3 regions of the Paenibacillus sp. B46(2026) genome follow, and region 1 is predicted to be linked to each of the others. Evidence: riboswitches for the same ligand, from Rfam matches in the RefSeq annotation. Region 1 holds a riboswitch; each other region holds the start of a gene.
The links. A riboswitch is a leader RNA that binds a small molecule or an ion and turns the genes downstream of it on or off. The one in region 1 is predicted to bind cobalamin.
Positions count from the first base shown of each region.

Region 2: linked by a shared signal. The riboswitch ahead of cobJ (precorrin-3B C(17)-methyltransferase) and the one ahead of nikB (nickel ABC transporter permease) in region 1 are both predicted to bind cobalamin.
Region 3: linked by a shared signal. The riboswitch ahead of AC1S8V_RS07450 (ABC transporter substrate-binding protein) and the one ahead of nikB (nickel ABC transporter permease) in region 1 are both predicted to bind cobalamin.

Region 1 covers NZ_CM165907.1:270,653-272,924, reverse strand. The annotation lists gene nikC (nickel transporter permease) at 1-38, opposite strand, end outside; gene nikB (nickel ABC transporter permease) at 39-977, opposite strand; cobalamin riboswitch at 1,145-1,337, opposite strand; gene AC1S8V_RS01250 (AraC family ligand binding domain-containing protein) at 1,415-2,242, opposite strand.
Region 2 covers NZ_CM165907.1:6,327,543-6,329,814, reverse strand. The annotation lists gene AC1S8V_RS27975 (uroporphyrinogen-III synthase) at 1-265, shown strand, start outside; cobalamin riboswitch at 466-655, shown strand; gene cobJ (precorrin-3B C(17)-methyltransferase) at 1,057-2,272, shown strand, end outside.
Region 3 covers NZ_CM165907.1:1,662,238-1,664,509, forward strand. The annotation lists gene AC1S8V_RS07445 (histidine phosphatase family protein) at 1-239, shown strand, start outside; cobalamin riboswitch at 379-525, shown strand; gene AC1S8V_RS07450 (ABC transporter substrate-binding protein) at 968-1,966, shown strand; gene AC1S8V_RS07455 (FecCD family ABC transporter permease) at 1,963-2,272, shown strand, end outside.

The DNA.
Region 1 (2,272 bases):
CAGCGATTTTGCAGTAATACAAGTCCGAAGGTTCTCATCTATACATCCACATCCAGTCGGATTCGGGGATCACGAAGATGTGTCCATACATCAACCAGCAGATTCAGCGTGACATATATAATCGCCATCCAGATGACATACCCCTGAATCAGCGGATAATCCCTTGTGAAAATCGCATCCACGGCCATCTGTCCAACGCCCGGCCACACAAATAAACTTTCCACAATCGCTGCACCACCTAACAAAGCACCTGTCGTCATGCCCATAAGGGTAACAATCGGCAGCAGGGCATTAGGGAGAATATGACGCAAAATAATGATCGACTCCTTCACACCTCTGGATCTTGCCCCGATCACATAGTTCTGGCTTGTCTCCTCCAGCAGGACCGTACGAATCTGTCTGCTGTACTGGGCAACAAGTGGAATCGCGAGTGTACATGCAGGCAGAATCAGGCTGTTCCATCCAGAATTGCCCATCACTGGCAGCAACTTCAGCTGTACACCGAAGACCAACATGAGCAACATCCCCAACCAGAAGCTGGGCATCGATAATCCGGCAAAAGAGAACAGACGAATGACATAATCCAGCCATTGGTTACGGTAGACAGCCGACAGCATTCCTAGTGGAAATGAGACCAGAATAACCAGAAGCATAGCGCTTCCTGTTAGCCAAAGCGTTGCCGGGAGCCGTGCCATGAGCACGTCCAGTACGGGACGATTGTATTTATATGACGTACCAAAGTCTCCGGTCACCACCTGTCCCAGCCATGTCCCGTATCGGTAGAGAAAAGGTTCGTCCAATCCAAGCTCTGACCTCACCTGCATGACCAGCTCATCCGATGGCGTTACTCCTGTAGACATGAGCATAAGTCTGGCCGGATCTCCAGGAGACAGATAGGTTAGCAGGAACGTCAGAAACGTGATGCCGAACAATACGACAACCAGTTGTAATAAACGTTTAACGATATATCTGCTCAAGTGCTCAAACGTCCTTCCCCAAAACTTTATGTATGTGCCATGATGTTCTCCGTCCATAACAAAAAAGGCGTCCCTCTCCGTGTTACTGGATGAGGACGCCTTAAATAAACAGATTTTCAGAAAAAATCATGCTCTCTAAACACCTTCCTATCTCCCGTAGGGTACTACTGTGTTTGTTAAACCTGGCAGGTCTCCTGGCTCCAGAATCATCGTCACTTGCAGCTCCTTCCCGGCTTAAACCAGTGGATTATCGCTACCTGACTCCTCTGTTACAGTGGCGGGACCGCGCCGGTATTACACCGGACTTCCCTATTAAGCTTCCACCCTGACGGGCAAAGCACCAAGTTCCACATATTCAATTACACTACTGTATCAGTATAGCGGGACAACGTTTAATGATCAAAACTTTTCTTTTAAATTTGAAGCAATAGGTGCAGCTAATCGCGAATTCTCGACCCCTTCGGAGATACGCCCGTCACACGCTTAAACATCTTGGAAAACAATAATGGGTCCGTGTAACCGACAGAATGGGCCACTTCACTGACCGACAGCCCTGGATTCTGAAGAAGTTCGGCAGCACGATTCATACGGTACTCCAGAAAAAAGGACTGTAGCGACATGCCATATCGCTCTTTGAACAATCCCGATAGATACGTGCGATCCAGCCCCACAGCTTGGGCAATATCCAGAATGGAGGTTCGCTGGCTGTACCTGTTCTCCATAAACTGCACCGCCTGCCGGATGTACGTCTCTTTATTTGAAAGGAGTTGCCCTATTTGTTCCTCCACAGGCGAAGAAGAGATTAATTCTGCCATCAAGCGGTACAAGAGACTCTGGTTCAACACATCGCCTCCCGGTCGTGTGGAAGCTTGGACCATCTCCGTATACAACTGTTCCATCGTATTCGTATCATGGGCATCATATATCGGGCACTCCGGGCTCAATTGGGCACGTTGCATGAATGCTTTGGCTTGTACGCCTTTAAAACCGAACCACGAATACGTCCAGGGCTCCTTCGGATCTGCCTCATAATGAATAAGCGTATCTGGGAGAATGACAAAACCCTGTCCCTCGCTAAGCTTGTATTCCTGATCCTCCATGTACACGGTACCCCGTCCTTCATGGATGTAATGCACAACGTAGGAATCACGTACACCCGGTCCCCAATAATGGGCAGGGTCACACGCCTCCCACCCGAAAAATAGCAGGACCAGCTCCATCTGTGTCCAACCTGTGGGAACCACATTCATCTCAATTGGACTCATTTTATGCCCTCCCTCCTTACTTCTTTCCGC
Region 2 (2,272 bases), 830 kb from region 1:
AGATGCTGTTGCTTTTACAAGTGGACCGCAGGTCCGATTCCTGGCGCAATATGCAGCATCTCAGGACAAGCTTGAACCGATGCTCGAAGCGTTCAGACAAGGTGTAATCCCTGCATCCGTAGGCAAAGTGACTGCAAATGCGATGCGTGAAGAGGGCATTGAGGCATTGGTGATTCCGGAGGAAGAAAAGATGGGGGCACTTATCGTTGAACTTGGGCGTTACTTTGCCGCGGGTCATGCGGATAAGGTTCGTGGCCGTCAATAAAGGTTGATAAGTGAGCAGAAACGAACTCAATTCGTTGGTTGTTGGATGTTTATAACGAATGGGATAAGCTTAGGTTATTCCGGGTTCTGATCCGATTTTAGGATCAGGACTTTTTTCTGTTATGTCTGAAAATAGAAGAATGGATAAGTATCATAAGCATGGACATTATTTCCTGCACGGTGTTATTATGAAAACAATAATTGAATGAAAACAAGCAAGGTGCTCTTGCGTAAAGCGAGAGGTAACAGGGAATCGGGTGAAAGTCCCGAGCGGTCCCGCCACTGTAATGGTGAAGCCCTTTTTGATCCAAGTCACTCGCATAGCCGGGGAAGACAGAAAAGGAAGCTGATGATCCAGAGCCAGGAGACCTACCTTGCATGTGTCACCGAACCCTTCGCGGAAAGGAATGGTGTACGAAGAATCAGGAATTGGGCGAACAAGCGGTTCGCCCGGCTGGCCCCCTTGGCCACATAGTCACAGGATTACCCTCCGGGAGTCTGGGGCTGTGTTCTTGAGTGTACGTACATGCGTATCCCATCCGTTATAAGGATGGGATTTTTTTGTTTTTATATGAACGATATATCCCTACGATCCCCAGTGTTGTGTCGGGAAATTGAAGGTAGAGGAATAGATCAGATTGATCATGCAGTTGGTTTATAAGAACCGGGTTGGATGATCTGAGTTAACAGAGTTATGAATTGAACACGCTTAACAGTTGGGGAGAAGGTCGGCATAGCCGTCCTTCTTCACTGTTTAATCCGTACGACAAGTGTGATGAAGGAGGAGAAGCAATGCAAGGTCAAGGCAAGCTGCTAATTATCGGGTTTGGTCCGGGAGCAATGGAACATATCACGAAGCGGGCACTCGAAGCACTTCAGGAGAGCGAGGTTATTATCGGATACAACACCTATGTGGATCTGATTCGCCCTCTGTTGAGCGGGCAAGCGATTGTGCGCACGGGTATGACGGAGGAAGTAAGTCGTGCACAAGAAGCGGTCAGACAGGCGGAGATGGGCAAAATTGTTGCCGTCATTTCCAGTGGTGACGCAGGCGTATATGGTATGGCAGGTCTGGTGTACGAGGTGCTGATGGAGCAAGGATGGAAGCCCGATACCGGTGTTGCTGTCGAAGTTATTCCGGGCGTGTCGGCCATTCAGTCTTGTGCATCACTGCTGGGTGCCCCTGTCATGCATGATGCATGTACGATCAGCCTCAGTGATCACCTCACGCCGTGGGAGACCATTATTCGCAGGGTCGAAGCCGCAGCGTCCGCTGATTTTGTCATTGCCCTGTACAATCCACGCAGTGGACGGCGCACACGCCAGATCGTGGAGACACAGGAAATGATTCTGCGTTACCGTGACCCACAGACCCCGGTAGGTCTGGTGAAAAGTGCATATCGTGAGCGTCAGGGCGTTGTCATGACCACACTGGAGGATATGCTGAATCATGATATCGGCATGCTGACGACTGTGATTATCGGCAACTCCTCGACCATGATGTACGAAGGACTCATGGTCACCCCGCGTGGGTATCAGCGGAAATATACGCTGAGCACCGCGGAACAGTTGCTCAGACCCCATGAGCGACTGCGCACGGAAGCCGAGCCATGGTCGCTCGGCGCAATGGAAGCCCGCGCTGCCGCCTCCGGCGAGGCAGCGGGCGAGAGCGCGGCCAGCCATGCATCGGCCGCGCAGCCACAGGCGGAGCCAGCCCTGCGCGGCGCAAGCGCCGGAGCGGGCACGGCTCCGCAAGGGCAGCTGCCCGCTGGCGCAGGGGCGGCTGCCGCTATGCCTGCGGCAAGCCCGGCGAGTGGCGCTGGCACCGCCGTGCTTGCCGGCGAGCGACCTGCACCCGTTGCGGCAGAGGTCGCTCCGGGCCGGGTCGCAGAAGCGCCCCGCGCTGGCGCAGCTGAGCTCGCCGCCGAGGCGCTGACACGGCTCGCGGCAGGCGGCGCGCTCGCGGGCGAATCGGCGAGCCGCTGGCTGGACGCAACAGCGCCGAGCG
Region 3 (2,272 bases), 1.4 Mb from region 1:
TTCTGCAAGAATGCTTATGGGAGGATTGTTCGTCGATGCAATCTTGTGAGGTTGGCGCGCCAACGATCATTGTTGTTACGCACGGCGGTGTAATCCGGTATGCATTATCTCGTCTCATTGCCGATCTGGGATTCTGGGACACGCAGGTGATTCCGGGGCAAGCGATACAGGTACGGCTGGAACAACATGGAGATCAGTGGATTGGCACGAGGATGGCTTTTCCGGGAATCGGGTTGTAAGGATGTGCAATATAACCTATAATCACAACAGAAGTGTGACAGCACTGTAGTTTCGTGTGACAGGCAATAATGCCTGCACATGAATGCAGATTGCTCACTTGAATGGTTAATCCATATCAGCGACCAAGGGTCCCGCGTGCATGCAGTAATGGTTCATGGCACTCCATAGTCATGGATGGCATGCGGGTGAAATAGGGAAGCCGGTGCAAGTCCGGCACGGTCCCGCCACTGTAAATCAGGAACAATTCCTGTAAGTCAGGTTACCTGCCCTGGACGTTCAAACCGGTGTTCCTTCGAGGAAAGGACAGCGTTTCGGGCAGTTCTATGTGCATGCACAACAATACGTTGGACGTGTACAGATCGCCATATGCGAGACGTCATCCCTAATCCTGGACGTAAGGATTGGGGATTTTTTATTGTTCATTTAAGATGAACCGAACTTTTACACGTTAACGAAGAGTGCAGAACCGATCTGAAGAAACGAAGTGTTCGCTTAAAGCTTTCTACAAGAAAGCTACATCGGAAGCATACGCTTATCACCGGATTTTCCCTTTCGAAAAGGGAATCAAAAAATCTGGGGATAACAGCGATCGGAAGATGGTACTGCAATCGGAGTGGCCTTGTGTAAAATTGATGGGTTTAACTTGTAGAGGAACACCAAGGCAAGGGTAGTAAGAGTTTGAGCATTAAGAAAAAAGAGTGTAAATAGAGAAGGGGAGAATAACAGAATGAATTTCAAGAATTGGAAAAGCGTAGCGTCACTGCTGAGTGCAGCGGCACTCGCACTGGCTTTGGCCGGATGTGGCAATGCAACAACGAACGAGGGCACAGGTACCTCACAGCAGCCAGCACAGGAGCAGTCCCAGGGCCAGGCGCAGGCAGATCTCAAAACACAATATCCACTTACCGTTACCGATGCAACGGGTGAGTCGTTCACGTTTGACAAGGCACCAGCCAAAATCGTATCTGTGTCTCCAGCTGAGACCGAAACGTTATTCGCCCTTGGATTGGACGAGCAGATTGTAGGGGTATCCGACTATGATGATTATCCTGAAGCTGCAACGACCAAAGCGAAAATGGGTGGCATAACCAAGCCAAATGAAGAGTCCATCATTGCGGCTGAAGCCGATATTGTATTCACAGGCATCTCCATGAGCGAAGATGCAGTGAAGAAGCTGCGTGAGCTAGGTATTACCATTTTCAAAACCGATCCAAAATCAATCGACGATGTAATGAACAATATCGAAACATTCGGTAAAATCACGGATCATCAGGAAAAAGCTCAGGAGCTCATCACCCAGATGAAACAGGATGTGACGGATGTAACTGAAGCGGTGAGTGCAGTTAAGCCGGAAGAGAAGAAAAATGTATACGTTGAATTCTCCCCAGGTTGGACAGTAGGTAAGGGTGAGTTTATGGATGAACTGATCACTGTAGCTGGAGGAATCAATGTTGCTGCGGACAAAGAAAAATGGTACCAGATCAATGAAGAAAATGTGATTGCCTCCAACCCGGATGTGATTCTGTATGCGAATGATGTCATTGATGAAAACTCCAAAACACTGGATCAAATCATTAAAGCTCGCAGTGGCTGGGATCAAATTACGGCTGTGAAGAACGATGCAGTCATTGGCCTCGATGCCAATCTGCTCAGCCGTCCGGGACCTCGTGTAACCGAAGGACTGAAAGAAGTAGCCAAAGCGATCTATCCTGACCTGTTCCAATGAGTAAAAAACTGGCCGTGTACGCATCGGCAGGAATCATACTGCTTGTGTTAACCGTGCTCATCTGCACGGGTATCGGTTCGGTTTCCTTGCCTATTCGTGACATTGCAGGTATTCTGCTTCATCACTTGCCATGGATCGGAGACTGGATCACGCCGGACTGGAGTGCAGCAGCCGAACAGATTATATGGAAAGTCAGATTCCCGCGTGTACTGCTTGCCGTGCTCGTGGGCGCATCGCTGGCAATTGCCGGTGCGGGATTCCAGGGGGTTCTTCGGAACCCGCTCGCAGATCCGTTCACCCTGGGCG